Regions from separate parts of the Heyndrickxia sp. FSL W8-0423 genome, predicted to be linked through region 1. Evidence: riboswitches for the same ligand, from Rfam matches in the RefSeq annotation. Region 1 holds a riboswitch; each other region holds the start of a gene.
The links. Region 1 has a riboswitch for cyclic di-GMP ahead of MKY81_RS08460 (hypothetical protein). Riboswitches for the same ligand answer to the same signal wherever they lie in the genome.
Positions count from the first base shown of each region.

Region 2: another riboswitch for cyclic di-GMP. It lies ahead of MKY81_RS07115 (methyl-accepting chemotaxis protein); the one in region 1 lies ahead of MKY81_RS08460 (hypothetical protein).
Region 3: another riboswitch for cyclic di-GMP. It lies ahead of MKY81_RS16960 (anti-repressor SinI family protein); the one in region 1 lies ahead of MKY81_RS08460 (hypothetical protein).

Region 1 is NZ_JBBPBE010000001.1:1,679,020-1,689,573, reverse strand. Features, by position in the region: gene MKY81_RS08475 (PLP-dependent cysteine synthase family protein) at 1-327, opposite strand, end outside; gene MKY81_RS08470 (class I SAM-dependent DNA methyltransferase) at 357-1,001, opposite strand; gene MKY81_RS08465 (beta-class carbonic anhydrase) at 1,241-1,804, shown strand; gene MKY81_RS08460 (hypothetical protein) at 1,837-2,148, opposite strand; cyclic di-GMP riboswitch class I at 2,249-2,335, opposite strand; gene MKY81_RS08455 (ATP-binding protein) at 2,516-3,775, shown strand; gene MKY81_RS08450 (TetR/AcrR family transcriptional regulator) at 4,008-4,907, shown strand; gene dhaM (dihydroxyacetone kinase phosphoryl donor subunit DhaM) at 5,284-5,658, opposite strand; gene dhaL (dihydroxyacetone kinase subunit DhaL) at 5,651-6,280, opposite strand; gene dhaK (dihydroxyacetone kinase subunit DhaK) at 6,298-7,293, opposite strand; gene glpK (glycerol kinase GlpK) at 7,520-9,010, opposite strand; gene MKY81_RS08425 (MIP/aquaporin family protein) at 9,022-9,837, opposite strand; gene MKY81_RS08420 (glycerol-3-phosphate responsive antiterminator) at 10,049-10,554, opposite strand, start outside.
Region 2 is NZ_JBBPBE010000001.1:1,411,026-1,421,579, reverse strand. Features, by position in the region: gene MKY81_RS07130 (YehS family protein) at 1-224, opposite strand, end outside; gene MKY81_RS07125 (4'-phosphopantetheinyl transferase family protein) at 460-1,134, opposite strand; gene MKY81_RS07120 (non-ribosomal peptide synthetase) at 1,146-4,736, opposite strand; gene MKY81_RS07115 (methyl-accepting chemotaxis protein) at 4,833-6,542, opposite strand; cyclic di-GMP riboswitch class I at 6,823-6,907, opposite strand; gene MKY81_RS07110 (contact-dependent growth inhibition system immunity protein) at 8,118-8,420, opposite strand; gene MKY81_RS07105 (hypothetical protein) at 8,656-8,868, opposite strand; gene MKY81_RS07100 (EndoU domain-containing protein) at 8,799-8,987, opposite strand; gene MKY81_RS07095 (contact-dependent growth inhibition system immunity protein) at 9,254-9,559, opposite strand; gene MKY81_RS07090 (hypothetical protein) at 9,538-9,798, opposite strand; partial or broken gene MKY81_RS07085 (transposase) at 9,852-9,983, opposite strand; gene MKY81_RS07080 (hypothetical protein) at 10,183-10,473, opposite strand; gene MKY81_RS07075 (LXG domain-containing protein) at 10,470-10,554, opposite strand, start outside.
Region 3 is NZ_JBBPBE010000001.1:3,306,040-3,316,593, reverse strand. Features, by position in the region: gene tapA (amyloid fiber anchoring/assembly protein TapA) at 1-395, shown strand, start outside; gene sipW (signal peptidase I SipW) at 392-970, shown strand; gene MKY81_RS16985 (transposase) at 1,212-2,786, shown strand; gene MKY81_RS16980 (LPXTG cell wall anchor domain-containing protein) at 3,023-3,631, shown strand; gene MKY81_RS16975 (TVP38/TMEM64 family protein) at 3,698-4,315, shown strand; gene MKY81_RS16970 (DUF5658 family protein) at 4,329-4,622, shown strand; gene MKY81_RS16965 (helix-turn-helix domain-containing protein) at 4,643-4,975, opposite strand; gene MKY81_RS16960 (anti-repressor SinI family protein) at 5,078-5,206, opposite strand; cyclic di-GMP riboswitch class I at 5,249-5,357, opposite strand; gene MKY81_RS16955 (aldo/keto reductase) at 5,694-6,608, opposite strand; gene mciZ (Z-ring formation inhibitor MciZ) at 6,678-6,806, opposite strand; gene MKY81_RS16945 (NUDIX hydrolase) at 6,908-7,459, shown strand; gene MKY81_RS16940 (endonuclease Q family protein) at 7,456-8,619, shown strand; gene MKY81_RS16935 (class I SAM-dependent methyltransferase) at 8,667-9,857, shown strand; gene spoIIM (stage II sporulation protein M) at 9,980-10,554, shown strand, end outside.

The DNA of each region.
Region 1 (10,554 bases):
AAGTGCCCGCATGAGTGTTTGCTTTTCAATGCTAAACTTTTCTGGTGTAACGAAAATCGCCTTTACCCCAAACTTAATAGCAGCCAATGCTAGGCCGACCCCCGTATTACCAGCTGTCGGCTCAATAATGGTTCCACCCTCCTGCAGCTTCCCTTCTTCTAATGCTCGTTTCACTAAATATTGACCTAAACGATCTTTGACACTGCCTCCTGGATTAAAATATTCCAGTTTCGCAAATAAACGAACACCCTTTGGAAGTGAATAAGATGTAATTTCAACTAACGGTGTATTTCCAATCAATTCACTAACATGCTTTGCATATTCCATTGCCTATCCCTCTTTTTAGCTAATCGTATCTATGAATCTACTTTTTCAGCATCAATCAACCAAACAAATGGATTCAATTTCGTGAATGAAACGGAAAAGCCATTTTGATTAAAAATATCTTGTAAAACTGAGATGGTTGTATAATACTCTCGTTCCAAATCCTCCGCTAAGCGGTTGAAATTTTTTCGCTTCGCATCCCGAATCATTTCATCTTTGGCATCCAAAGTTGCAAATACGGTATCGGCAAAAACAATTCGTCCACCCTTATTTAATAACGTACTATATTTTTTAATCGCTTTCGCTTTCTCCTCATCTGTTAAGTGATGGAAAGCATACGTACTCACAAAAGTATCGATCGGCTCCGGAATCTTTGGAAACTCTAGAAAGTCTCCATCCATAATCTTTACAAACGGTATTTTTTTTCGAGCAATTTTTCGCATGCCTTCAGAAGGCTCCATACCATAAACATTTAATCCTCTATTTAATAACTTCGCCGTTAAATTTCCGGTTCCCACACCAAACTCAACAACGGTTCCGGAAGAATGTTCAGCGACTTTCGTTAATATTTCATCATAATGAATAAACACATCTTCATATTCCGGATCATTTCCGGAAACTGTATTGTCATAAGAAAGGGACCATTCATCAAAAAGCTCATTAAATTCTCTGCCCAAACTTAATCCCCTCATTTCCTATAAATTAACTATGAATTAACTTTAGCACGGAATAGGTGAAAGTGCAATTACTTGAATAAAAAATGGGCAATATCCATCATAGTGGTCGTTTTCACTTGAACGGGACTTTTGCTATTTCAAAAAAATTTTTCAAAAGAAAGGATTTGCATTAAAATAAAAAGTGGAGATTGTTTAATAAATAAAACTTGAACATTCACATTCTAATTAGAGGTGATATCATGACATTATTGTCTGAAATTCTAAGCTATAACGAGGACTTTGTTTCTCAAAAAAAATATGAAGATTTTTCAACGACGAAATTTCCTGATAAACGATTGGTCATTTTAACTTGTATGGATACTAGACTAGTTGAACTTTTACATAAAGCGACCAATACGAAAAACGGGGATGTAAAAATCGTAAAAAATGCTGGGGCGATCGTCTCTCACCCTTTTGGAAGTATTATGAAAAGTCTATTGATTGCTGTTTATGAACTCCAGGCTGACGAAATATTAGTTATTGGACATCATGATTGTGGAATGAGCGCAATCGAGAGTGCCTCCATGTTAGAAAAAATTAAACAAAGAGGCATTGACGAAAAAACACTGGAAACGATTAAGTATTCTGGGATTAATTTAGATGAATGGTTCCAAGGATTTGATCATGTAGAAGAAAGTGTAGAACATAGTGTTAAAATGATTAAACAACATCCTTTATTATCAAATGACATTCCCGTACACGGTTTAGTTATTGATCCGGAAACAGGAAAATTAGATCTTGTTGTTGATGGATATAAAAACTAACTCTTTCCCTGCCTTGTTCAGGGAACTTCTTTTTAACGTTGCTTATCTTTATAAGCAATTCCTTGCAAAATATATTCAAAATAATGTTTAATATTTGATTTCCGCTTTTTGATGATTTGAAACATATGCAAGAGCTCTAGTAATTGTGTACGGCTGAGATGAGTGACCAAAACATTTATAATTGTTTCGGTATTTACCTCGCGTAATTCCCCCTCTTTTGTTCTAATTTTTAGTCCTGATAATGGGGAAATATACATTTTTAACAACCCTATTAATTGATTTAAACTAATTCGTACATTTGAGTAATCCGTATGTGTGTCAATGTTAATTGACGGTTTTTGCATTATAATCCCCCCATTCCTAGTGAAATTAATAAGAATAGAAATAAAAAAACTATTCCTAAATGAAGAAATAGTCAAATAAGACATTCAATAAGTATGACTATTCGGTGGCCCGGCGATCATCATTCCTTGGAACCTTAGACCCGTAGCTTTGCGTCCCTCACTTTCGCAAGGTTTGCCATTATCGTAAAATCAGTGTTTTAAAATTTTGCTAATATACATTTTATATCTGTCCTTATCTTTTATCAACAATTATTGCTATTTTTCGACATCTTTTCACGCATTTTTCAAAATTATTTTTCGAATATTTATAAAATTACAACCAGTAGTGGTATTATAGTCTTATATAAACAATAGGAGAGGGACTCGAATGAAAAAAACTGCACAAATTGTTTTAATTTCTATTTCAATCCTATTTTCCGTTGGCCAAGCTGTCATTAAACAAACCTTTCATTTTAGTGACATCATTGACGCTACCATTGCGACAGTTATTGCCTGGTTTGTTGGCTGGCAATATGATAAGCTTCAATACTTTGCAAAGAAAAAAAAAGAAAATGAAGATGGTTATAGAAAATTAATTGATTGGTTACCAAATCCGATTATCATTCATGACAATAAAATTATTATTTACGTAAATGAAGCGGCGATTTCAATGGTAAATGCTAGATCAAAACATCAAATCATCTCAAAATCAATAATCGACTTTATTAGTAAGGAATATACTGATAGGGTTAATGAAAGATTGCATCAAATAAAAAAAGAAAGACAACCACTTCCTAACATTGAATACAAATTGACTCGATTTGATGGGCAATCGATATTTTTTGATGCAACGTCAGTATTATCGCGATATGAAGGAAAAGATGTCATTTTAACGATTGGTAAGGATGTAACAGATCAAAAAAAACAAACCGATTCTCTCCTTCAAAAATCGGAAAAGCTGGCACTTGTTGGACAAATGGCGGCCGGAATTGCACACGAAATTCGTAATCCACTTACTTCTATTAAAGGTTTCATTCAATTATTCCGATCAAATACAAAACAAAAGGAATATTATGATCTCGTACTAAATGAACTAGAAAGAATAAATATTATTTTAGGTGAATTCCTTGTTTTAGCTAAGCCTTCTGTTGTTGTTTTTAAAGAAATTGACGTAAAAAAGTTAATCAAAGATGTCGTTACCCTAATCAATTCACAATTAATGTTAAATAATGTCCAAATAAAAGTTGAAATGGATGAGCATATACCTTCAATATCCTGCGAGGAAACCCAAATGAAGCAAGTATTTATCAATATATTAAAAAATTCAATCGAAGCGATGCCGAATGGTGGGATTATTGAAATTAAAGTACAAGAAAAGAAAAAAGGGAAGCTCTCCATTTGTATTATCGACCAAGGGACTGGTATTCCTTCAGATCGCATTTCTACATTAGGAGAGCCTTTTTATACAACGAAGGAAAAAGGGACAGGACTGGGACTAATGACATGCATAAGAATCATCGAAAGCCACAACGGAACCTTTCATATTTCCAGCGAACTTAATAAAGGGACAACCGTTGAAATAACAATACCAACCATAACACAACCTTACATACCTATTATGATTCAATTAGGAGATACAAGTAAGTAGGGGTTATCTATAATAGTGACAACCCCTCTTTATAAAATGAATTTGTTTCGTGTTTAGTTTTTAACATCCTCCTCAATATCCTCCTTTTGGAAATAATCTTACTAACTTTTTATACTTTCATTCCATGCCTTGTTACTCAAAAATGTTTAATATATATAAGTTTGTACAATAAGGTAATTTAAGTTAGTATACATTTAGACATTGAGTATAACTTTAAATTTAGGTGATAAAAATGAAAAATCGAAAACAGCATGTGATGAATGTAGCCCATCAATTATTTATCCATAAAGGGTTTCAAGCAACCTCTATTCAAGATATTTTAGAAGGTAGTAATATTTCAAAAGGAACATTCTATAATTATTTTTCTTCGAAAAATGAACTGTTACTCGAGATCTTCACGGATTCATATAATGAACTTGAAAAAAAAAGAGAAAAATTACTAATTGGTCAAAATCGGTCGGATATTGAAATTTTTATTAAACAAATTGAATTACAAATGGAAACGAATAAACGTGATAAACTGATTTCTCTTTTTGAAGAAGTTACCGTTTCAAAGGACGAAGATTTAAAGCAATTCTTTAAACGTACACAATATGTCAATCTTGTTTGGATGAATGAACGGTTAATTGATATTTTCGGTGAGGACAAAAAGCCTTATTTGTTGGATTGTGCCGTTATGTTTACCGGAATTCTCCATCATAATTTTCATTATAATTATTTGGCGAAGTTTTACTCTAATGCATCTACCTTACAGGTTATCCGCTATAGTGTAGAACGGTTGAAGAAAATCGTGGAAGATGTATCGAATTCAAATGCACAATTGCTGGACCCCGAAATCATTGAACAGTGGCTTCCAGGGTTTTCAGAGAAAAAAAGAGGATATAAAGAGCGTGTCCGTCAGCAGATCAAATATTTAAAGGAACTGTTGGAAGTGATTGAGGACGACGAAATGAGAGGGAAATATAGGGATTCGTTAGACTTCGTTCAAGAAGAGTTATTTATATCAAGAAAGCCGAAAATATTTTTAATTGAAAGCATACTCTTTACGATGAAAGATTATCCTTCAAAACGATGGAAAGAACAGATTGAAGTATTAAACCAAATTGTTCAAGAGTACGTAAAAGAATTATAATACTTTGTGACAATTTTGTTTCTCATTAATTTTTCATCTTCCTTTCATTCAGATGTAGGAAAATTATTTTATGATGTATTTACCAAGGACAAGCAATGCTTAATCCTTAAACCTAGACTCTTCCCCCCTAAGAAAGTCTAGTGAACCTCCTTTTTTATATACCCGGTCTTTTTTAAGACCGGGATTTTGTTTTATAAAAGCTGTTTTCGTATTAAACCGTTCCTTTCCGCTGCAGGCACTTGCTTTCCGCGGGGAGGAAGTCGAGCCTCCTCAGCGCTACCGCGCCTGCGGGGTCTCGACCTTTCCTCTACATCCCGCAGGAGTCAAGTGCCTTCCGCTCCAATCCACTCTGTGCTTTGTTTAGAAACTCAATCCTTTAAAAGGACTCGCGTAAACTTCGGATGATTTTTTCGATGTCATTTCCCATACTGGATTCGACGGCAGCTATATAGGCTCCTTCTACCAATGGAATATTTTCCGCTATTTTTATATTTTTATAGCCTGTCAGCTCAAAAGCTAGTTCTGCATTCATCATGGCACTTCCTAGATCGTATAGAAGAATGACCCCATTTTCATTATGAACTTGATTGATTGCTGCTACTATTTTTTCAATACTCGTACCTATTTCATTTTCAACTGTTCCCCCGGCCACTCCTATTGGAACATTATTCACTACTTGTGTAAGAATATCTTTAATGCCCTCAACAATTTTTGGACTGTGGGAGATGAGGACAATGCCAACATTATTCATTTTTATCTCCTTCTGTCATGACTTCCGCGAGCGATTGAAATAGATAGTAAGAGGATGCTGATCCCGGATCAATATGTCCGATAGAGCGCTCTTTTAGATACGCCGCCCGTCCCTTTTTCGCCATTCTTTCCTTCGTTTCTTCCATTGCATGCTTAGCCGTATTTTCTACATCATTCCAATCAACATTACCGTTTTCTATGAGAAGTCTTAAAATGGGCATCCACACATCGAGAAGTGTTTTATCGCCTTCACTCGCTTTTCCTCGTTGAATGATCCCATTTATCGCATCGTCGATGGCTCTAGTAAACTCTTCTTGATTAATTGATTCCTTTCCTTTTACGGACATCGACATTTTCAAAAATGCCGTACCAAAAATTGGGCCTGAGGCACCGCCAACTTTTGACATTAACGTCATCGCCACATCTTTGAAACAATCAGAAACTGTTTCATAGTGGCTACTGGAAAGCTTTTTTACAACTTCTTGAAACCCTCTGGACATATTAATTCCATGATCACCGTCACCAATTGCTTGATCGAGAGAAGTTAAATACGCTTTATTGGCCTGAATTTTTTCATTTACCCTTGTCATCCATTTTAACGTTTTATCAACAGTTAGATTCATCGGGACACATCCTTTATTTATTTGCGGAATGCAGGTGCCAGTGATTCAGCAGCTAATAATTGTTTAAGCTCCTCATCGAGTTTTAAAAGTGTAACTGAGCAACCAGCCATCTCTAAAGAAGTCATATATTCACCTACAAACGTTTCGTATACTTTGATCCCTTTACCGGATAATATTTGATGGACTTTGCCATTTACGATAAACAGCTCCATTTCCGGTGTTGAACCTAAACCATTGATCATTACTGCCACTTCATCCCCACTATTTAACTGCATATCGTCCAGTATTTTATTCGTCAACTCTTCTGCAATTTCGTTTGCACTTGCTATTTCCTTTTTCTCCGTTCCTGGTTCCCCGTGAATCCCCATACCTATTTCCATTTCATTTTCTTCGAGTTCGAAACTTGGCAATCCGGCGGCTGGAACAGTGCAAGGACTTAACGCCATCCCCATCGATCGAACATTATTTACCACTTTTTCGGCAATTGCTTGTACTTCCTGTAATGTCGCTCCTGATTCTGCTTTCGCACCAGCAATTTTATGAACGAATACAGTTCCGGCAATCCCCCGGCGTCCGGTTGTAAATGAGCTATCCTCTACGGCGACATCATCATTAACAATTACCTGCGCTACCTGGATTCCGTCAGCTTCCGCAAGCTCCGCTGCCATTTCAAAATTCAACACATCACCCGTGTAGTTTTTTATGACCATGAACACCCCCGCACCACCGTCGACCGCTTTAATCGCCTCATATACTTGATCAGGTGTTGGCGAGGTAAACACTTCACCAGCAATTGCAGCGTCAAGCATCCCCTTCCCAATATATCCTGCATGGGCTGGCTCATGCCCGCTGCCACCCCCACTAATAACCCCCACTTTATTCAGTATCGGTGCATTTTTCCTCGCTATTACCGTCGTTCCCTCCACCAGCTTCAACTGATTTGGAAACGCCGCAATCAACCCATCCAACATATCCTGCACAACCTCATTCGCATCATTAATAATCTTCTTCATATCCATGTCTCCTTTGGTGTCAGGCACCATTTATACATTTTTTGAATATTTATTCAAATATTCCGAATAGAAAATCCGTTTATTTATTTATTTATTAAGACGACCGCATAGCATCGTGGATTTGTGTAGAATCTTTGATGTGTGCGGTCGTCTTTTTCTAGAGATGATATAAGGTAAGATATGGCAAGGACTGTGCCGTTATTAAGCTTGTGTTGTGCATGTTTTCTTATTTGAATGCTCTTGTTGCTGCCACTGCTTTTTGCCAGCCTTCATACAACTGAGCACTTGTTTCTTCATCTAATTGGTTTGTAAATGTACGGTCAATTTTCCATTGCTTAGCAATTTCCTCTTTGTCTTTCCAGTACCCGACTGCAAGGCCTGCGAGATAGGCGGCTCCGAGAGCAGTTGTTTCACTGACAACCGGACGGTCAACAGGTACACCGAGAATATCGCTTTGAAATTGCATAAGGAAATTGTTCCTTACCGCACCCCCATCTACTCGTAATGTTTTCAAATCAATTCCTGAGTCTGAAATCATCGCATCCAAAACATCCTTTGTTTGATAAGCTAATGATTCTAAAGTGGCACGGATAAAGTGTTCCTTCGTTGTTCCGCGTGTAAGCCCAAACACTGCACCTCGGGCATCACTATCCCAATACGGTGTTCCCAATCCAACAAAAGCTGGTACCATATATACACCATCAGTTGATTCCACCTTAGTCGCATACGCTTCACTGTCAGGTGCGTTTTCGAACATTTTTAGTCCATCTCGCAGCCATTGAATGGCCGATCCTGCAACAAAAATACTTCCCTCAAGTGCATATTCAACTTTTCCATCCACACCCCAGGCAAGTGTCGTTAATAATCCATTTTCAGATTTAACACCTTTTTCACCTGTGTTCATAAGCATGAAACAGCCGGTTCCGTACGTGTTCTTCGCCATTCCCGTTTCAAAACACGCCTGCCCGAATAAGGCCGCTTGCTGATCGCCGGCAATTCCCGCAATTGGTATTTCATGACCAAAGAAATGATAAGAAGCTGTTTTCCCGTAAATTTCTGAGGAAGGTCTTACTTCCGGAAGCATGCTTTTCGGGACATTAAGAATTTCTAATAATTCATCATCCCATTTTAAATCGTAAATATTGTACATCAATGTTCGCGATGCATTGGAATAGTCTGTTACATGTTTCTTTCCACCTGAAAGCTTATACACAAGCCACGTATCAATCGTTCCAAACAACAACTCACCCTTTTCAGCTCTCTCCCTTGCCCCTTCAACATGATCAAGTATCCATTTTACTTTTGTACCTGAGAAGTAGGCGTCAATAAGCAATCCGGTTTTGTCCCTAAATAAATCATTGTAGCCCTTTTCGCGAAGCTCCTTACAAATATCATCCGTTTGTCTTGATTGCCAGACAATCGCTTTATACACTGGCTTACCAGTATGTTTATCCCAAACAACCGCTGTTTCCCGCTGATTCGTAATCCCAATTCCCGCAACCTGATCAGGTTCAATATCGGATTTTCTTATCACCTCTGCAATACAAGCAAGTACAGATGTCCAAATTTCATTCGCATCATGCTCAACCCACCCCGGCTTCGGAAAAAACTGTTCAAACTCTCTCTGTGCAGTCTCAACAATTTCCCCTTCATGGTTAAAAAGAATCGCTCTTGAACTCGTTGTTCCTTGATCTAATGCTAAAATATATTGACTCATCGCTATTCCCCCTATACGGCTTCTTCAGAAGCATGTCTTTTTTTCAATTCACTATTAAGAGCAGCAATTAAAACGACAACAACGACGATACTGACAATCCAGAATGTTACTGAATAATCACCTTTAAAAATCGCTTTATAAAATAATGCCCCATATGTTCCGCCTAATAACGGACCGACAATCGGAATCCATGAATATCCCCAATCAGAGCTCCCCTTGCCGATGATCGGCAGCAATGCATGGGCAATTCTTGGACCCAGGTCACGTGCAGGATTAATCGCATAACCTGTTGTTGCCCCTAATGATAAACCAATCGCTGTAATTAATAAACCGACAATGGCAGGATTTAATCCTTCTGTAAATTCATTTGCTCCGATAAACAATAACCCCATAATAAGGACAAATGTACCAATCATTTCACTCACAAGGTTCGAAAGTGTACTGCGAATTGCAGGACCGGTTGAGAAAACGGCTAACTTATCGCTAGGATCCTTCGTTGCTCTCCAATGTGGCAAGTATTGAAAAAAGACAATTACACCACCAAGAAATCCTCCAATCACTTGGGCCGTCATATAAAGAGGAACCTTTTCCCACGGAAATTCACCGATCGATGCGAAACCAAGCGTAACGGCCGGATTGAGATGTGCTCCTGAAATGCTGCCAACTGCATAGACCCCCATCGTTACCGCTAATCCCCATCCAATCGTTATGACAATCCAACCGGCACCCTCTGCTTTTGTCTTTTTAAGGACTACTCCGCCTACCACACCACCACCAAAAATAATTAGAATCATTGTTCCAATCATTTCAGCAAGAAATTCGGACATACTCCTTCCCCCCTAAAAATTTATTTAGAAACGCTTACAAAACAAGTTAAAATGACGACAAAAAGACCCACATCAACAAAAATCATATTTATCATTTGATAAATATCATTTCGTAAACGTGGATCTCCAGTTTCTCCATCACATTTTAACTTGTAGTTACAGAATAGTCTGAATTCACAACGATGTCAATCCGTTTTTTTATAAATATTTTTTACAATTCCCACAAATGGACGAAAGAAGTAGTAATCGCTTTTGCACCCTTATTCAATGCATTTTCAACATCCTGTTTTGTTCGGATCAAACCGCCAGCAATGATAGGAATCCCTGTTTTTTCATAAACCTCTTCTAAAATTTCCGGAACAACACCAGGTAATATTTCAATATAATCTGGTTTTAATGTGTTAATGATTTTAATATTATGTTCAAGTGCTTGACTGTCTAAAGCAAATAATCGTTGGATTGAAGTCACTTTATTTTTTTTTGCATGAGAAATGACATTGGACCTTGTAGATATTAACCCATCAACTTTAATATCCCTTAAAAGAAATTCAATGCCAAACTCATCTGATTTTAGTCCTTGAATTAAATCTGCGTGTACCAACACCTGCTTATCCATTTTTTGCGCGTATTTAACCGCATGACGAAGAAGTGAAAGTCGAGTTTCTAAGAGAATAATATATTTTTGTTTACTGTTAAGAATTCGATCAAAATCCTTCA
Region 2 (10,554 bases), 270 kb from region 1:
CTTTTGTAAATTATCAGGCCATTTAAAAATGAATCCAACATACTATGTGTACATTTTATTTGATCTTCATTCTCGAAATCCTCCTCATCATATGTCTTTATGAGTATCTTGACCACCTCCGGTACTGATACCTCTATGCCGCCAAGTCTAAATATCTCTGCCATCTCTTTATTTTTTAATTCCAACGCGTATCGTAATCGAATTAATATATCGTTATTGTCCATCTTCAGACCTCCGTATAATTTGTGCAACCCTATTTAAAAAATATAATTCAACTTCAATTAAATATACCAACAAAACTTATCCGAAGAAAGTGTATTTGCCGCTCAAACATTAAAAGAAGCAGGTTTTTCCCATATTGGGAACCTGCTTCTTCTGCGATATTACTTCCATGCGTGTTTAGTGTGTAACTATCTCTTCCAAATACAGCAGATGTACACTCAGAATTTAGTACATTTTTTATATGCTGTTATTTAACCATTCTATTAGTTCAGATTCTGTAACTTTTTCAAAGTTGATTTCTTTTTCCACTTCAGAAGCTATAGATAATTTCATACCATTCGGTAAATCTCTTGAAAAAAAGGAACAAAAGTCATCTTTTAAAAACCATCTTTCCTTTATCTTGTTGAAAGAAATGTTTGTAGGGTCGATGAAAAAACCTCTTCCTATTAACTTTAAGTAGGCTTCCTTTAATGTCCATAGCGTTGTAATAAAATCAACCTTGTTTTTACTATTATTAAGAAGTTCATATTCCTCATCAGCTAAAAATAATTCAAATTCATATCCTAGTGTTGATAGATTTTTTTCCACATCTATCCCAACTTTATTAGTAGACATTGCAACTACAATCGTATTCTCGCAATGTGATATAGAAATATGCTCTTGATGACCCGTTAAATATGGTTGGCCAAGCTCGGTATGTAATAGACTCAATTGCACATTAAGCTTCTTATTAGCTAACCTCTTTGCCAACGATAATGCGAGTAAGGAATTATACCTATCTGCAAATTTTTTGTACTTCATTAAATAATCTTTTTCACCCGTATTGATGAAACGAAATAATTGATCATAGACTCTAGGGTTAAAGCTAGCTGATATTTGACAAATTCTTATTGTATTATCTTTGGACAGCATTTTACATCTACTTATACTCTCGCTAAAACTGCAGGTCGATTGAAATATCCTACGTGTATAGCATGCTCTAGCATACGAAAAACAAAAGCTTTGTCTGGAGTTGGCACTTTCACCCCATTTTTATTCAACACACTCATTGTATGAGGACAAGTGTAAACAAGTGGCGAATCTTTAGCACCGTCTCCCTCTAAACCTGCCATTGCTAACTCCAAGCCTTCCTTATCCTTCGGTTGATCGGAGTACAAGTAATCTACATATTCTTGTTGAGGTAATAAATTTATGTCATACCCAAAGTCGTTTATTGATTGAATAAATTCTTTATAAGAGATATTCAATGGATTGCAAATGTTATAAACTCCACCGATAGATTCATCTAACATAGCAATCGTCGTAATCGATTTACTTGCAAAATCAACCATAGTAAAGTCCATTTTATAGTCCACATCCGGTGCTACACCTAAGAGGATGAATCCTTTTAACATTCGATAAACAGCATTATCATTAATGTTCATTTGAAACATGCCCGTCTCATATTGACAAGTAATGTTTCCCGGACGATAAATGGTAACGGGCAATCCTTTTTTATAATACTCCTCGACTAATTTCTCCGATTCCAGTTTACTATTAGTATATAAGCTCATAATTTCGGGAGCATCTGCTATATTAGTAGCCTGTAAGAACCTATCCCAATTCCCTTCCATTGCGAGGTCTTCAGGGATTCCTAATGTCGACACATAATGAAAACGAGCATTACATAATTGTTCGGCTAGCTTTAATAAATTCTTCGTGCTATCCACGTTCGTCTTCGTGAATTCTTCTTTGCTTCCAAAGTGGCGTACATCTGCACCACAATGGATGATCGAATTCACTTTTTCTTGGACCTTTGCATAGTCTTCTTTAGATAAGCCCAAATCAGCTTTCGTGAAGTCACCAGGTATAACAACCACTCGGTCTTTCAAGTTATAGTTAATATAGAAATTCTGTGGTGCATAGTAACTAAGCGTTGACTTTAAACGTTCTAAGCCTTCTTCCCGGGATTTCGCTCTTACTAATGCATAAACGGTTGTATTAGTATCTCTTACTAAATCGATTAAAATATGCGAACCAAGATAGCCCGTTACCCCTGTTAATAGTACTCCCGTTTGCGAAACTGCCTTATAATCCAAATTTGTATGTAAGCGTTTTGGATGTTCATATAAATCTGTTTCCTTTAAGTTAGTAAATACATTTTCCTCTGTTTCTACTACCTGATCGTGCCTAATCTTTTGAGCTAATGCTTCAATCGTCGGATAGGTGAAGAAATCATTGATTTTTAAGGTTGGGAAATCCTTTTTTAAGATTGATAGCGTCGCTAGAACCTTTAACGAGTGACCTCCAATTTCAAAGAAGTTCTCATCGACACCGACTGATGATAGTCCGAGAACACTTTTCCATGCTTCAACAAATTTTTCCTCGACTTCATTTGAAGGCGCCTTTTTATCCTCATCAAAGCTTGACTTCAACTCGATTGGTCGCGCGGCTAACTCTTTGCGGTTAATCTTTCCGCTTGGTAATTGCGGCAGATCCTCTAACTCTATGATATAAGAAGGAATCATATATTTAGGTACCTTTGTGGTTAAAAAGTCTAACACCGCTTTTGGTGATCCAATCTCATTATCTTTTTGTTTATAGTATGCAACCAGAATTTTGTCGCCGTTAACATCTGCTGCTACAATGGCGCCGTCTTCGATGAAATCTACTTGCAATAGCTTATCTTCAATTTCACCCATTTCGACACGATATCCACGAATTTTCACTTGGGAATCTTTCCGACCAACAAATTCAATATTTCCGTCATCTAAAAGTTTCACAATATCTCCGGAACGGTACACCAAATGATCGGATAGATGAGTTTTTACGAATACCTCTGAAGTTTTTTCCGGTAGATTTAAATATCCTTCAGACAGGCCTTCTGTTTCAATAAGCAATTCACCTGGTACACCAATTGGATTTAAATGATCCTTTTCATTTACAATATAAACGGAATAATTCTTCAATGGTTTTCCGATTGGAATATTGACTAAGTCTTCCGGTATCTTATCTGTCACAGTATAAGTGGTGGAGAGTACGGAACATTCCGTCGGTCCATACACATTAATTAATGGAATATTTCCAAAGCGATTTTGGAATAAACGAGCGGTTTCTCCTGTTAAAGCTTCTCCTCCGACTCCAAAATATTTTAAGTTACGAAAAGCTTCTACATCTTTATCTGTTGCATATAAGGAGAACTGCTTCAACGCACTCATCGGTAACATCATGGCTGACGTGATATTTTCGCGCTTAATGGCATCTGCAAATAGACTTACATCTAACCGTTCTTCCTTTGAAAGCATATATAAGCATGCACCAGTGAAAATCATCGGGCAAAGCTCCAGTAACGATGCATCAAAAGTTAATGTATAAAATTGTGTTAACGTATCTTCACTCGTAATATCGTAAATTTCTAATTCGGAGTAGCCAAATGTGATAATACTTTTATGTGGAATTTTAACCCCTTTTGGTTTCCCCGTTGACCCTGAAGTATAAATAATATATGCAATATCCGTCGCTTTCACATCTACATGAACAGGTGTTGCTGGGCCGGCAATATTTTCAATGTTCATTATTTGTGCATCTTCAGGCGCTACGCCATCAATGAGATGCATGCTTTCCCGATTTGTAAGAACGACTTTTGTATTGGCATCCTGCATAATATATGCATTTCGCTCGTTTGGGTTGTCCGGGCTTAGCGGCACATATACCGCTCCCGCCTTCATGACCCCTAACATTCCAACAATGGCCTCAATGCTTCTTTCCATATACACGGCGATATAATCCCCTATTTTGACCCCATTCGTTACTAAATAGTTTGCTACTTGATTGGAGTATTTCTCTAATTCTCGGAAAGTAATTTTTTCAGATTCATTGGAAAGGGCATATTTCTTAGGATAATTTCTAGCCGTTTTAGAGAAGATACCGTGTAAGGTTTCCCCCTTCGGAAAGTCCTTTTTATTATCGTTGATGCTTTTCCATAGATCTACTTCTTCGGGTGTTAATATTTCTAAATCAAGTACCGCCTTTTCTTTATTGTTATTAAGGTCAAGTGCTAGAATATTGAAGCTAGATAAGTAGCGTTGCTCAAAATTGGCATTAATTATTTGCTCTGTTCCAGCTAAATAGAAGCTATTCCCTTCTACAACCAACTGAAATACAATACCTTCCACGTCTTCGATTTGCTTATCTGTGAATATAATATGGTTTGTACTAGCCTCTACTCCGTCTTTTAAAAGAGCTTCTTGTACCATAGAAACTACTGTTTTAACTGTAGTCTCCTTTGAGAAAGTGATTTCCAACGGGTAAAATTGACCATCCTTATGTATATCTAGAGAAACCGTCTCTTCATTTGTCATGCGATGAATCCATGAAATAAAAGCTGTTACAAGCAAAACATTGTCTGTATAGGGTAAGTTTTTCAAGGAGGTTTTGAATTTATTGGAAGTTGATTTCAGTTCTTGTTTTACTGGAAAATTTAACGTATTAATAATTTCATTGATATTTGCTTTGATGTTAATCTGTTTTGTCATAATCCCTCTATCCTTCAATTATTTATGGTAGATTCATAAAGCTCTAACAGGTGTTCTAGATTTCCATCACGAACACCTGTCCATTCACCTTTATACCTATCTTTCAGCCTTTAAAGTTGATACAACACTATCTAAACCTTCTGCCACTTGGCTCATATCTTTAGCTGATTGGATGATTGTTTTAAAAGTTGCTTCTTGTTCCTGAATATTTTCCGAGATCGTCTCTACTGTTTCATTATTTTGATTTGTGATTACCGATAACTGTTCAAAAGTTGATGTTACTTGTTGGTTCCCTGCAGCAATTTGTTGTGTTGCCGCCGATACTTCTTGTATACGAACAGCTACTTTACCAGCAGAATGCAAGATTTCAGAGAAAACTTTCTCCGTTTCTTCTACCAATTTGACCCCTTCATCAACAAATTTTGCTTCACTTTGAATGGATTCAACTGCTTTCTCTGTTTCAGTTTGAATACCGGAAATAAGTTCTTCAATCTGCTTAGCTGATTCCCTTGACTGCTCTGCAAGTTTCCTTACTTCATCAGCTACTACTGCGAATCCTTTTCCTTGTTCTCCTGCCCTTGCAGCTTCAATGGCAGCATTTAAAGCTAATAAGTTAGTTTGGTCTGCGACGTCGGTTATTAACTGAACAATCTTACTGATTTCATCTGAGCGTGTTTTCAAAGCTAAAATGCTATCTTCCGAATTTTTCGTTGAACTACTGATATAGGCCATTTGCTCTTTAACTTTGTTGACTGATTCATTCCCTATTTGAGCTTGCTCTTCCGTTTTAACAGAAAGCTCACTGACATCTGTTGAATTACGTGCAACTGAATCAACACCAGTAGCTAATTCTTGTAAAGATTGGAGAACTTCATCTGTTGCCTCCGTCTGAGTATTAAAACGCGACGACATTTCGGTAATTTCACTTGTTATCTGTTCAATTGTTTTACCTGACTCTTCCACTGAGGAGTAAAGAGTATTCGCATGATCTGTAGTCTCACTAGATGCAGATTTCACCGAATTTAAGAGTTTTCCAACCGTTTCAACCATCACATTAAATTTAACTGCTAATTGACCAAACTCACCTTTCGTCTCTTTTAATTTAACTGAATAATCTCCATTTGATACCTTTTCAATCCCAACCATCATGCCCTGGATAGGTCTAAATGCTCTGTTCATAATAAAGTATTGAATCACTGATGCCACAATCAATAATCCTATTAAAATACTAATAATAATCAGCGTTTCATGATGTTTACCCTCAATATAAGATTTTGCTTCAAAATCTACTCCGTAATAAGCTACTACATCACCTTGCGCGTTCATAATTGGTTTTAACACCGTAATCCATGTTCCAAAAGAATCTTTATAGGGTTCAGAAGAGACTAATGACTTTGTCTCTTTCATTTTCTTAATGGCTTTGGCAATGATTTCAGGCTGTGTATACATATCTCCGATGTTAAGATTGGATTTCTTGAAATCCTCCATAAGAAAGGTTGGTCCTGAAACAACACTCGTATCTGTACCATTTTTCAACTCAGTCCCAAAAATGTACCCTTGGGCCACTGCAGGTTGATATTTTGCTAATTTATCAAAATGTTCGACAAGACTTTTCGAAATCTCACTATTCTCATCCTTACTTTCCATTAAGGATAAAATATCATCATTATTTAAATCTTTTGACCAAGCCTTTACCGTGTTGGTCGAATCGGTTGCTAACTTATCCATTAGAAAATTCATGTCTGAAAAATAACTAATGCTTGTAACAACAATAGCAACTACTAATGTACTTATGACGCTTACCATCGTAAATCGCGCTTTGTATGAAACATTTGCAAAACTAAAGAACTTCTTCAAAATAATCATTCCTTTCATTATTTTATTAAATCTCTCCAGATAATTACCAAATCACTAGGTCTATACTCATTCATTACCATCCATGCGCTTCCATCAAATATAGAGGTTTAATAAAGGTTTTACACAAGAAAAAAAAGCTCACCAATTAAAGATTGGTGAGCTTCTAATAAAATGAAATTAAATAAAGCTATAGCTATACTTCTAAACTCATTTCAAATTTCCAATCCTTCTTGGTAACCCGGCGGTCCTAGCTTATAAGCCTTAGATCCGTAGCTTTGCGTCCTTATCTTTCAATAAGTTTGCCATTATCATAAGGTAATCCTTTATTAAATTGTATTAGCTAGAAATCTGTTTCTAATTTAAAGATAGGATGTATAAGTAGACCTAAATAACTACCAATCCAATAGGATATTGTACTCAAGCAAAAGAGGGTTACTTGGTTAATTTTACCCATACTAAAACATTATACAGGGTAAAATGTTATATGTGAATAATAAATAGGGAATTACTTTAAAAATGTGAACTTTTTGTGCAAACCATTATTGAGTAACTAGTGATATATAAATAAGCGGAGATTCTCCGGTTATACTGCTGAATAAAGTTTGGTTTGGGGGATATAAGCGGAAATTTTCCGATTAAGCAAAGAAAAATTACCTATTTTCATGTTTTTTGAGTAAATAGCCGGAAAACTTCCGTCTATTTTAGCTAATTTCAGTGCTATTATGCTAATTAAGGGAACTTTCTCCGCTTATTTATCAGACTCGCTTTAGCATCTAGTGCGCTTGTGATTTTGTGAAAAAAAAGAGTCTGGGATATAACTAGCATCAAATAGTGAGAAAGGTGAATCCTTATATTACTTTAGTAGTTAGCGGGAATTTTCTTAAATTCCCTGCCATTAATGTGAGGACAGAATGATATTGAAATTCAATACGTTTCTGATTAGGGCACATATAGGTATCTGTTTCTTCATCTGAAGCCGGCTTTCAATAGAAGGTCGGGGCTTGAGGTGGGACCCAGATATTTTTCAGCCAATTTATAAGAGCCTTTCCACCCCTCGATGGCATCTCCTACTGCTTTGCCTGAAATTATCATCTGTTGGTTCGATGATTCATACCTTTGCGTCTCTTGGACTTCCTTAGGGATTCTCTAAATAGGAGTTTATTCGCACTGGGTAGCCCCTCATATAAAAAAAACTTGAGGTAAATACCCCTTCAAGGTTCTACTAATAGTGTTCTAAATAAAATTATTTTTTTCCTTTAAATGTTATAGTAATCTCTACTACTTTCTCTCAGGAAATCAAATTTAGATTGCATGTAATTAAACTGTGACTGTTGAAAAATAGAGCATTCTGCCTAAACAATAAATTCTTTTTACGTACCATTTTATTTTGGCAAAACATCATATAGGGATTAAATAGATTATTCTTATTAAATGTATAAAAAGCTATTTACTCGTCTCTTAGTAGTCCCACAAAAAGGAAACCTTGAAGACACTTGGCCAATCAAGGTTTTCTTTATAATAATTCTATTTTGTTTTAACAGCTTCTTTTATTTGTTCAATTACTTGATAGAGCCACTGAAGTGGTTCTAAACCAAGAGGGGGAAAGTACACACCATCTGCACAAGATTGAATGTAATCATTCTTTTCATTATTCGCATATTCACTTTTGATAAAGTCTGTTAAAAAGACAATGGCAAATTCCAGATACTCTTTACTTTCCTCTGCTAATAATTCTTGTAATGCCTCTTCTGGAGAATCAATATCCTGATGAAAAGTTCCAGCCAAGAATTGAAAAACAGGTTCTTCTAGTTTGTTGGAAGACAACATAATATCTCACCCCTTAGTATTAAATTGCTTGTTGGTCAAATGAATGCAGTTGATGAAGGGGCGTCTTCACCTTTTCTTTTGCCCGTTTAATTTGATCATTGTTTCATCATCATGTAATTTTGGTAAGTGTATAATATCTCTGACTTTCTTCTATTTGAACAATTTATACTTTATTCGCCACCTCATATAAAAAATAATACCTTAGAAGATAATAAATCCTCTAAGGTAACTGATGTTATGATTGTTTTAGTTTTGTAATATCACAATACTTAATAGAAAATTTCTTTAAAAAATCCAAAGCATTTTTAGTTACCACTAACTCTCCTCTTGATGAAAGGCAAAAATGATGTCCAGACCAATCATTGAAATGCTCTCCTTCTACTTCAACCTTGCCAAGGGGAATAAATCTAGTAAAAGAAGGAAGTTCTTTATCAGGATACAGTTCCATAAATACATCATACCTTCATTTAAATTATCCTTTATCACTTTTCTATTACTGTAAGCCTGTTTTATCGCATTTGTAACTTGAACTCTATTCCAATCACTTGGAAAAAATGTGGAAGGCACCTTTTTATTTTTCTCTTCCAACTATTGCACGGTATACCCCATGTTTATTAGGAGAGTCCGTTACCTCAACTATTTTGCCCCCCATTATACTTTCATGATGATAACCTACAGCTTTACGTTTTTTGTCTATCTCACCAGAAATACATGATTAAACGAACCATTAGAAAATATATCATCTTTCTCTATACCCTATGTTGTAAAGCTGGTTTTATTAAGAAACCTTGAAAGAGTTTTTACTCAATCAAGGCATCCAATGTTTCAAAGTCCTATTTCGTTATTACTGCTTTTTTTAATTGCTCCACAACATTATTTAACCATTCAATTGGTTTTAATTCTATAGCCGGAAAGTAAATTTCAGCATTTGATTCTATAAACTCCTCTTTTTCATTGTCAGAAAGGTTACTATTTAAAAAACTTTCTGCACAGTAAATTAATATTTGAATCCAATCTTTACTTTGCCTATCAATATAATCTTGTAAGGCTTGTTCTGGAGACTCTATATCTTGATGGAAATTTCCACCTAAAAAATTGCTTAATTCATCCTCAATATTTACATTAAAAAATTCTTGCATTTTGTCCTCCCTATTTTGTTGGATAGCCAGTTAGGATAAAATTCGACGCTGAAGTATCTTTTTGTAAAATGAATTTTAGCATTTGAGTAGTCTTCAACTTGAGTTGTGCCTCTCTTAACACCTCTACCGATTGGTGTACCATCACCTTTATAATTTAACACTAAATTATCCTTTGAGGAGCTATTCATCCAATTTTCTATTTTCTTAGCATTGGTCGGATCATTAAAAGTTTTATTCACTACTTTTTCTGCAGTAGCTCTATCTTTAAATGCTGATGAAGCAGTTATCTTGGAATTCCTGCATATCTTGCTAGTTTGTCAGAGTTTGTGAACCAATGAATAACACTAATCTCTGCAATTAAAGCGGATGAAGTAACCGTATCAATTCCTGGCATGGTTTCAAGCTGCATCCCTAACGTTTTAATGGTGTTACAGGTACTAAATAATTTGATTAAACTTCATAAAGGGCTTACAATCCTTATCTCCGCTTCGAAAATAATAAGCAGTTCATTCGGCACTAGGCAGCGCCCACAAAAATTAAACCTTGAAAGACATTTTGCCAATCAAGGTTTATTAATAACTTCTCAATATAATCAATTATAATCAATATTTTCTATATATAATTCATCTCCATCTCCAGCTAATTTCCCCATCGGGATAAACCGCAGGTATATATATACCCTTTTTCCTATTTTCATTATCAATAATATACCAATTGCTATCATCTAACCATTCTTCGCTATAATTAGTTTCTTCAAAATCATTTTCCTCATCAACAATCGCCGAAAAAAAATCGTTGAATTTGTCTATATTTTTTGAAGGGATAATTTTAGCATTAATCCACATTCCTTCAACATTAATATTGACTATATCTCCTAAAAATTCGTTTAAATAGTATAGTTTCAAAATTCTCACTCCTTAGGCAAAACCTTAATATATTGGCTAGGAACTTCCCCTTTAATCAAATATTCATTGTCCCTTTTAGTCCAGTTAATC
Region 3 (10,554 bases), 1.6 Mb from region 1:
ATCCGGGTAAAGGTGAGTTATGGAGTGAAACAATTACAATTGACTGTAATAAAACGAAAACTACAACGACAGATAAAGATGAAACTGCAAAAGACGATAAGAAAAACGAAACGAATACACCGGAAAAACAACAATCAAATAGCGAAGATAAAAAAGACACAACTGATAAAAAAGAAAACAGTGATGAGTCAAGTAAAAATACTAACGAAAAACAAGATCCAAAAGACTCAAACGGTAATACAAATGAAAAACAAAATCCTAAAAACTCAAATGATAATACTAACCAAAAACAAGAACCAAAAGATCCTTCGTCCGATGGAAAAGAAAAAACAACTGCTACTGAACCAAAAGATGATGGAGACGCAAATACAAAAACGGATGGTGATCAGAAATGAAGGCAAAAAGAATAAAAAAATGGATTAGTTCTATTATCACAACAATTTTATTTCTCGTATTAGTTTTTATGCTATTCGTTGTGATTTCATCGAAAGCGTCGGGCGGTGAACCACAATTTTTAGGATATCAATTAAAAACGGTTTTATCTGGGTCGATGGAACCAGGGATTAAAACAGGATCAATTATCGCAGTAAAGCCAGCTGAAGATAAAACCCATTTTAAAAAAGGTGATGTGATTACCTTTAAAGCGGATGAAAAAACAATTGTGACACATCGAATTATTGAAGTAAATAAAAATGGCAATGAAGTTATATATAGAACAAAAGGCGATAATAATAAAACAGCAGATATGGAACCGGTCCTTTCGCAAAATGTATTAGCTAAATATTCCGGATTTACTTTACCATACGTAGGCTATTTCATTAATTTTTCACAATCAAAAAATGGAAGTGCATTATTGCTCATTCTACCGGGATTATTATTGCTTGGCTATTCAATCATCTCCATTTGGAGAGCGATTGCCCAAATTGATAATAAAAAGACTCCTCCGGAAAACATTGAAAAGTCAGCCTAATCAATTAGATGGGGAAAATCCCATCTAATATATTTTTTTACAGAATTTTCCGAACGAGAAAGCCCACTCCTTTAGGGGTGGGATGAGAGAGAGGTCAGATACGGAGTGCCACGAAAACAGAATGTTTGTAGTACTTCAAGTATCTGAAAAATATCGTAAAAACTTGGGCATGTCCCTTGTTCTTTTATATTCAAAATAATATAATTATAGAAACATATGTTCGAATTGTAGGTGTTCACGAATGGCAAAAATATCTTCACCGAGTTTCGTATTATCGTTAGAGTTAAAGAAAAACCCTCTTTTATTTTCCGTAGCTTTTGATGAATTAGAAATTTGTAGAGCAATGTACAATACGATATTGAGCCAGTATTTGAAATTAGAAAAACAAATGAAACGGGAAAAACGTTATAAAAAACTTATTCGTCAATTGAAAGCTGTTTCGAAAAAATTAGAGAAAGATGAACAAAATAAAGCGTTGATAAAAGATAAAAAACAAATTAAAGATGACTTAAAAACATTAAGAGAAAAATACCACCTAACGGAATATTCTTCTCATGTATGGGTGAAGCCGATTCGTGAACACTTCGGTAATAGAGTGAATGCAGCTGTTGCTCAAAAAATAGCGACAAGAGCCTGGAATACTTTTAGTAGAAAATTGTTCGGGAAAGCTAAAAAGGTTCGTTTCATTCGAAAAGATGAAATGGATAGTTTTGAAGGCAAAACCAACAAAACAGGGTGGAGATACATCGATGGAAATATTGTATATAAAGATTTACAATCTCCATTAATCTTGAAAAAGAAAGACCAATATGCTTTAGAAATCATTCGTCATTTAGAAAAGAAAACAGAGTTTTCTTTTAAAGTAACCTCTAAAGGGGAAACAAAAACCGTTCAGGATTTTTATCGTGTCAAATATGTTCGTATCGTCAAGAAAGAAATTCGGGGAAAAGTGCGTTTATTTGCTGATCTAGTCATTGCTGGTTATCCACCGTCAAAAAACAGAAAACTTGGTAAAGGAAAAGTAGGTTTAGATATTGGTATCTCCACCGTCGCTGTTTCAGCTTTAACAAAAGTTTCATTGGTAAATTTAGCCGAGCAAGTAAAAGAGATATCCCGTGAAATTACGCTAACCCAAAGAAAGATGGATCGTTCAAAGCGTACCACAAATCCACAAAACTTTCATGTTGATGGGACCATTAAAAAGGGTAAGAAATACTGGGTGTTTTCAACGCGTTATAAAAAGCTTCGCGCGAAACTAAAAGAGTTTCATCGGAAACAAGCGGTTATTCGAACATTATCTCATCGAACATTAGCGAACAGACTGTTAGAATTAGGCGACACTTTCTATATTGAAACAATGAATTTTAAAGCACTGCAAAAGCGAAAAAAGGAAACTGAAGTTTCTGTAAAGACTGGTAAATATAAACGTAAAAAGAGGTTTGGAAAATCACTAGGACATCGAGCACCGGCAATGTTTGTTTCTATATTAGAAGGAAAGGTAAATCGTCTTGGAGGTTCATTTATTAAAGTTAATACGCATAAATTTAAGGCCAGTCAGTATTGTCATGTACGAGATGACTATATTAAAAAGGCTTTGTCACAACGTTGGCATCAGATAGATGAAAACACGAAAATTCAAAGAGATTTATATTCGGCATTTTTGTTAATGAACTCAAACGCATCTGGAACGAAAGCCAATCGAAAACGTTGTCACGAAACGTTTCCTATTTTTCAAAATCTACACGATTTTGAAATAAAGGAGATTCTAAGTCAAAAAAGGATGATCTTTAATTCAGGCATCATCCTAAATAATTAAGTGAATTTAAATTTGCGGTTTGATACAACCGAACTCGTGAGAGCCGAAAGATGCTGTTGGTAATGGAAACGAATGTTTCTTTGACAGCGAGTGTTCTGGAGAAAATTGTCTCAGTATCTGCAACCCTAAATGCCGAGCATACATTTTGTACGATCTGTGGCTGCCGGTCAGATGAAAGCAATAGATTCAGAACCCCACTGCTTTAGCTGTGGGAGTATCGGGAGGGTGGAGAGTGAATGAAAAAAATTCGAAAGTGGTTCCCTCTAATATTATTGGTTCTTATCCTTTTGCCAATAAATCATGTCGATGCACAAACAAGCGAAAATGAAATTAATATTGAGACGTCCCCGCATAAAATCTTATTCGACGTCGATAATATGAAACCCGGTGATTGGGCGATAAGGGACTATACTATTTTTAACAAAGGAAAACAGGATTTTGAATATACAGCTTCTGCTCAGTTTAAGTCGGGTTCAAAAAAGTTGTTTAAACAATTGGAAATTGAAATATCTGACAAGAACGGCGTATTATATAGTGGGAAAATTAAAGATTTTGATGGATTGGATTATCGAAAATTAGCCAAATCGGATGAAGAAACGCTTACGTTCAGAGTGGATTTTCCGGCAGAACTTGGAAATGAATATCAAGGTTTAACGAGTAAATTTACAATTAAGCTGTATGTTAGAGGAACTTTAGGCGGACTTTTACCAGCGGATGGAGGGGTCTTGCCGAATACAGCAACTAATATGTTTAACTTTATTGTCGGAGGCTTGATTTTAGTCATAGGTGGTGCGACAATGTATTTGTACCAACGAAGAAAATCAATCGATCTAAAAAAGATATAATAAGATGCGTATTCATTGAATACGCTATTTTTATAAATGCAATTTAAGAAAAAGAGGGAACTTAAGATGAAGCAAATCATAACATTAGTGATAACAATTTCTATAATCATCTTGGCCTATACACAAAAAGAAGGGATGCTTCATCTTATCGAATCAGGAGAAAGCACGGCCATAATTATTAGCCTACTTTTTGTTGCTTTGCTCGTATTCTTTCCTGTTACGCCGTTTGCGATTGTAGCGGGGATAATTGGTTCTGTGTTTGGGGTTTGGACGGGCTCGATTATTTCATTGTGCGGAAGTGTTTTCGGTTCGTTGATTATGTTCTTCGTGGCAAGATACGGATTCCAGCAATGGGTGCAAAAAGTACTTAATAAATATCCGAAAGCGAAGGAATACGAAAGCATTTTTCAAAAAAATGCATTTCTTGGAATTTTATTATTTCGTATAGCCCCCGTCATACCTGCGCCATTGCTGAATGTTCTCTGTGGTGTCAGTATGATTAGGTGGCCTATTTTCTTTATTGCTACTTTAATAGGAAAGTTTCCTTCAATTGTTATTTTTACGTTTGCAGGCAGTTTATTCGCTAGCAATAAATTACTCTCAGTCATAATTTATGGGACTTATTTTGTCATTATCGCAATAATCACAACTATTCATATCCAAAAAAGAAAAATACAAATGTGAATGGGGAGGTTCTATGATTGTTGCCTTTCATTGTTTGGCAGCACTAAATATCATTGATGCAGTAATTACGTTTATTGGTCTAAAGTTAGGTATGATAAAAGAGGCAAACCCATTAATGGATTATATATACAATCAACATTCAATCTTGTTTTTAGCAGTGAAACTGTCGTTTTCCTTCATATTATATAGTTTTCTATATGTAAAAAAAGTACCTGCAAAAAACATAGTAAAATACACGGCGTATATGGCCGTTTTGATTTACTCGTTTGTATTTTCACTTCATTTATATTGGATTGTAAAAATATAAAAGCGTCCAACTGAACGCTTTTATTTATTATTATTTAATTTCCATTTATTAAATTCTAAAAACTCACGGAACTCATCTTTCGATACACCAGAATTCATTGCTTCACGAACGAGAAGTTCCCAGTCTGAATCAAGTTCGTTTTCATCCGTTTTTTCAATCTCCTCATGTAATAAGGAGTTCACGGAAATTCCTAAAACGGCGGCAATTTTTTCAAGAAATTGAACAGAAGGATTGGATTGGATATTTCGCTCAATGGAGCTTAAATATGATTTCGCAACTCCAGCCTTTTCCGCAAGTTCTGATAAAGATAATTGTTTTTGAAGTCGAAAATTTTTAATACGCTGACCAATCATACACTTCTCACCTTCCTCCGAATTATTATAACATATAGCGAAGGAATTGTTTCATATTTAGAACAAAAAATACGCCTAACATATGAACTATGTACCCATTTTTTAAAATTTAACCTCCAGTTTATTTTTTGAAAAGTATTCTTTAATATCAGAAATACTTATTCCCATATCTATTGCATCCAAAATTAAGTTAACCCATTCTTGATCTAACGACTTTTCATCTACCTTCATTTGATTTTCCATTTTTATCCCCCTAAAATACGATGATAGTATTTAGGTAGTCCAGCCACCATAGTCGGGACACCGGGTTTCGCCTAGTATCCCAATCCTTAGATCTGTGACTTTGCGTCCCTATTTTTCAATAGGTTTGCCCTTTTCTGATGAAAATTACCTTCATTTTTGCTATTACTTATTGTCTATTCCCTACAAACCTGAGTATAAAGGATTAGATAGTTGGATACTCGTGGAATTTGTCGATGTCGAAAATACATTAATTTGCAGCAGATTGAATCAAATCTTGTAGATAATCAAAGAATTTTGTATTTTGATGTAAATTAAAGTCGATTTACTAACTTATTTATGTAACTTGACCGTCAAAGGCTTCTAAAAATAATACTTAAAAGTAATATATTTTGTCGAAAGTCATATATAGATGTAGAAATGTTTTTTTAGGATTATTCTGTTTATTTTTAAAAAAAGCTTTTTGTGAATGATCAAATCATCTGTGGTCTGTGTATTTATTTTGTTTAGTCAACTTAATTAATAAATCGCGTTCTTCTTTAGATAATGGACTCTTCTCAACTGCTTTGGCATTTTCCCTAATTTGTTCCGCGTTGCTGGCACCGGTAATTACGGAAGCAACTGATTCATTAGCTAAATTATACTGCAGAGCAAGTTCTGTCATTTTGCGGTTTCCCAGCAATAATTTATCCTTGATTTCTTGCATTAATTCAACTAATTCCTGATAGGAATAATCCAAATACCCTTTTTCCGAAATCTTTTCTATGCTTCTTTCGCTTAATATCCCTTTCGCAACAGGTCCTCTTGTCACCGCACTAACAGAATGTTCTTTTAAAAGAGGGAGTATGTCCTCTTCTGGACGACGATCTAGCAAACTATACTGGATCATTACGCTTACAATATTCGATTTTTGCACATATTCTCGGATGACATTTGGGCGAATGGAAGAGATTCCATAATATCTAATTAATCCTTCTTTTTTTAGTTCCTCAAAAGCTTCAATTGTTTCATCAATCGGATCTTGAATTGTCCCGCCGTGCAATTGATATAAATCGATATAATTTGTTTGTAGACGGTGAAGACTATTTTTTACCGCTTCTTTAATATAAGCTTTTGAGGGATCCCAATGCCAACTCGTTTTATCATCATTCCAGCGATTACCTACCTTAGTTGCGATAATGACCTGATCACGTACCGGTTTTAGTGATTTTCCAACTATCTCTTCATTTAAACCAAAGTCATAAAGATCAGCTGTATCGAAGTAATTAATTCCTACATCAACAGCGGCTTTCACAATCTCTTTTGCGGCAATTTCATTCGTCCCTAAAGACATACATCCAAGCCCTAACTTTGATACATATAATTCGGATGTTCCTAATTGATTTTTCTGCATGAAATTTAGTCCTTTCTTTCATTAGTAGAACTTATTTTATCGAAAAAAAGTGAGAAAAACCACTAATTGCTATTGTCCGGTTTTTTTAATCCAATCACTAACGTATTTATGCTTTTTCGCATAAAATTTAAGACTCTCTCTAATTTCCCAAGCCTTCCCACTTAAAATAATCCCTTTTGGTTGAATATAAATTTTCACTTGTATTCGCTCCTTGAAAAAACTCTAAGATTTTTTCGCATTTTTCTTTTTGTGTTAAAATGTATGAATGATGTCCAAGATTAGAACAGGGAGCAGATAAAATGCATAAATTCACTGAAAAAACATTGAAGACTGAAAAAATCTTTGAAGGAAAAGTGGTTCATTTACAAGTTGATGAGGTTGAACTTCCAAACGGAAAAACATCAAAGCGTGAAATCATTAAACATCCAGGTGCAGTTGCGATCTTAGCTGTTACCGATCAAAACAAAATTATTTTAGTTGAACAATTTAGAAAACCAATGGACAGGGCAATGATTGAGATTCCTGCTGGTAAATTAGAGCCAGGGGAAGAGCCGGAAATTACCGCTGTTCGGGAACTGGAAGAAGAAACGGGCTATGAATGCGATGCGTTAGAGCATATCACCTCCTTCTATACTGCACCGGGATTTGCTGATGAAATTTTACATTTATATTTAGCAAAAGGGTTAAAAAAGAAAGAACATCCTAAAGGTGCAGATGAAGATGAATTTGTTGAATTGATGGAGGTGACATTGGAAGAAGCAGTCAAATTGGTCGAGCAACAAAAAATTTGTGATGCGAAAACAGCCTATGCAATCCAATATTTACAATTAAAAGAGGCGAAAAAGAATTGAAGAAATACTTTGTTGATCTACATATTCATATCGGCCGTACAAAAACGGGTAAACCAGTTAAAATTACAGCTTCAAAAACATTGACACTTACAAATATTTTACATGCTGCAAAATTGCCAAAAGGACTCGATATGATAGGGATCATTGATTGTCATTCACCAGAAGTGATCGCCGAAATTGAAGATTTATTACAAAACGAAGAACTAGTTGAAATGGAAGATGGAGGTTTTAGCTTTCAAGATTCTGTCACACTTATTCCCGGTGTTGAAATAGAAGTGAATGATGAGAATTGTAAAGGTCCGCTCCATGTACTAGGTTATTTTCCTTCTCTTAAGAAAATAAAGGAATTTTCCAATTGGTATACTGGAAAAGTGAAAAATAATCAGTTAAGCACACAGCGAATTCGTGAAGATGCACGGAGTTTGCAGAAAAAAATCAAATCATTGGATGGCATTTTTATTCCAGCTCATGTATTTACCCCATTTAAAAGCCTTTATGGAAAAGGTGTAGAGTCATCACTAACAGAAGTATTAGATCCGAATTTAATTGATGCTATTGAGCTTGGCCTAAGTTCCAATACAGAAATGGCGGATCATATAAAGGAATTGCATGATTATACATTCGTTAGTAATTCCGATGCACATTCACTAGCGAAAATTGCCCGTGAATATCAAGTAATGAAATTAGAAGAACCGACCTTTCTTGCCCTAAAAAAAGCACTTCATCATAAGGATGGAAATGAAATTGTTGCGAATTATGGATTAAATCCTTACTTAGGAAAATATCATGAAACAACCTGTGCCAAATGCTTTACGAAAAAGATTGGTGATACATGCGAACAATGCGGTTCTACGAAGTTTACTAAAGGGGTGGCAGATCGAATTAAGGAATTAACAACTGCAAATTCAGTACCAGATCGACCACCATATATTCACCAAGTGCCACTAGATTTCTTGCCGGGTCTAGGACCAAAAACGATGGCAAAATTACTTGATCATTTTGGGACAGAAATGAATATTCTTCATAATGTCCCGAAAGAGGAAATCGAAAAACTAGTAAAAATGGACTTAGCTGAATTGATTATCAAAGCGAGAAATGGTGACCTACAGTTATCTGCTGGCGGCGGTGGACAGTACGGGAAAGTGTCTGATAAACAATAAATATTTAGACGCGTTTTAGTCCACCTTGTGAAATTACGGAGGGTTTTATGAAAGATAAAAATTATTTAGAATTAATTAAAGAAATCACAGTACGTCTTGTTGAGGAAAAAATTCCATATCATTTTATCGATTCCACATCGTTATGGCTGCAAGGTGTAGAAGTAGACCATTCGGAATCGGTTTTTGTTCAAGTTCAGTGGGATCTTTTTGACAATTGCTATCAGATTTTTCAAGATTTTGAACAAATAGGTAGGGAGAGAAATGAAAGATCTGCACTTTTTAAAGTGAAAAGTGCAGATTACACGATTCTTGTTCATTGTGATTTTAATACGACGATAAAAACAGATCCTTATCGAATCGAAATAATGAAGGAAAATCAATTATTTTACTGTATTTCTTTATATAAATATCTTTATTTTAACTCGAAAAAGATAAATACGCTCGAAATAGAAGCATATTTATCAAAAGAACAAGCTTTGGTAACCGAGCAAAATGAAGCAGCTTGGAATCAAAATAATTACGCTGCCCTTTTAAATCGCTATGGTGCGCCCGAAGAGATAGCAAATAAAATAATTGAAAATCCAAAATGGAGACTCCATCCTTTTTATAAATATCTCGACCCTTTAGCTAATAAGAAAGTGCTTCATTTATTAGGGTCAAATGGGATCAAGGGAGTGGCGATGTCATTACTTGGAGCAGATGTAACGGTAGTTGATTTTTCAAAAGAAAATGAAATGTTTGCGTTGGAACTAAGCGAAGCAGCAGGGACTAATCTTTCATATGTAGTTTCAGACGTACTATCACTACCTAACGAGCAATTTCATGACCAATTCGATATTGTCCTAATGGAGCTTGGAGTGTTGCATTATTTTATTAATTTGAATGAATTAATGCAAAAAATCTATCAACTATTACGAAAGAATGGTCGTTTTGTTTTGCATGAGTTCCATCCGATTTCAACAAAACTAATCACTTCAACAGGGAAGAAACATAAAGTGACAGGTAACTACTTTGATCCATCTATTGAAAAAAATCATGTCGCCTTTACAAAACATATGCCGGAGGATGAAAAAGCAAATTTACAACATGTTCTCCAACGAAAATGGACATTAGGTGAAATCATAACCTCTGCAGGGAGTTCTCAACTAGTTATTGAAACGTTAGAAGAAGAACCGAACCATAAAATTTCAGATATTGGCTTGCCAAAAACATTTACATTAGTTGCTAAAAAGCTGTAGCCCTATTAATAGGTACCTACAGTTTTTTTATTAAATAATTGATAGATTAGCATAAGATTTCATATCCTGCATAAGGTGATAATAAGAGATTTTGTTATCTAATTTAGTAGGAGGAAGTAAAAATGCGGAAAAAACAGTCGTTCTCTAATCCTATCATTCGTCATGTACAAGAATATTCCTCAATTTACTCATTTATCATTGTTCTGTTTTTAATGGGAGTCGTATTCGGGGCGGTTATTGTTAATAGCTTATCCTTTGATCAGAAAGAAGACTTATACTATTATTTAAACCAATTTTTTGGACAAGTATCGGATGGGAAGGTGGCTGCTCCTTCTGATTTATTTCGCTTAAGCTTTCTCCATAATGTGAAATTTCTAGGGTTAATGTGGATATTGGGAATTTCGATTATTGGTTTACCGCTTATCCTTATATTATTATTTATTAAAGGGATTGTCGTCGGATTTTCCGTTGGTTTTCTTGTTAGTCAAATGCATTGGGGAGGTTTTTTGCTTTCATTTGTTACGGTTTTGCCACAAAATCTTTTTATTATCCCGATGTTTATTTTTATCGCAGTGGTTTCCGTAGGGGTATCACTAAAATTAATACGCAAAATCTTTATTAAACAAAATATAGGTTTTCACATTTTTCCAATGCTTGCCCAGTATGTCATTGCTTTTGTTTTCGCTGTAGGGATCAT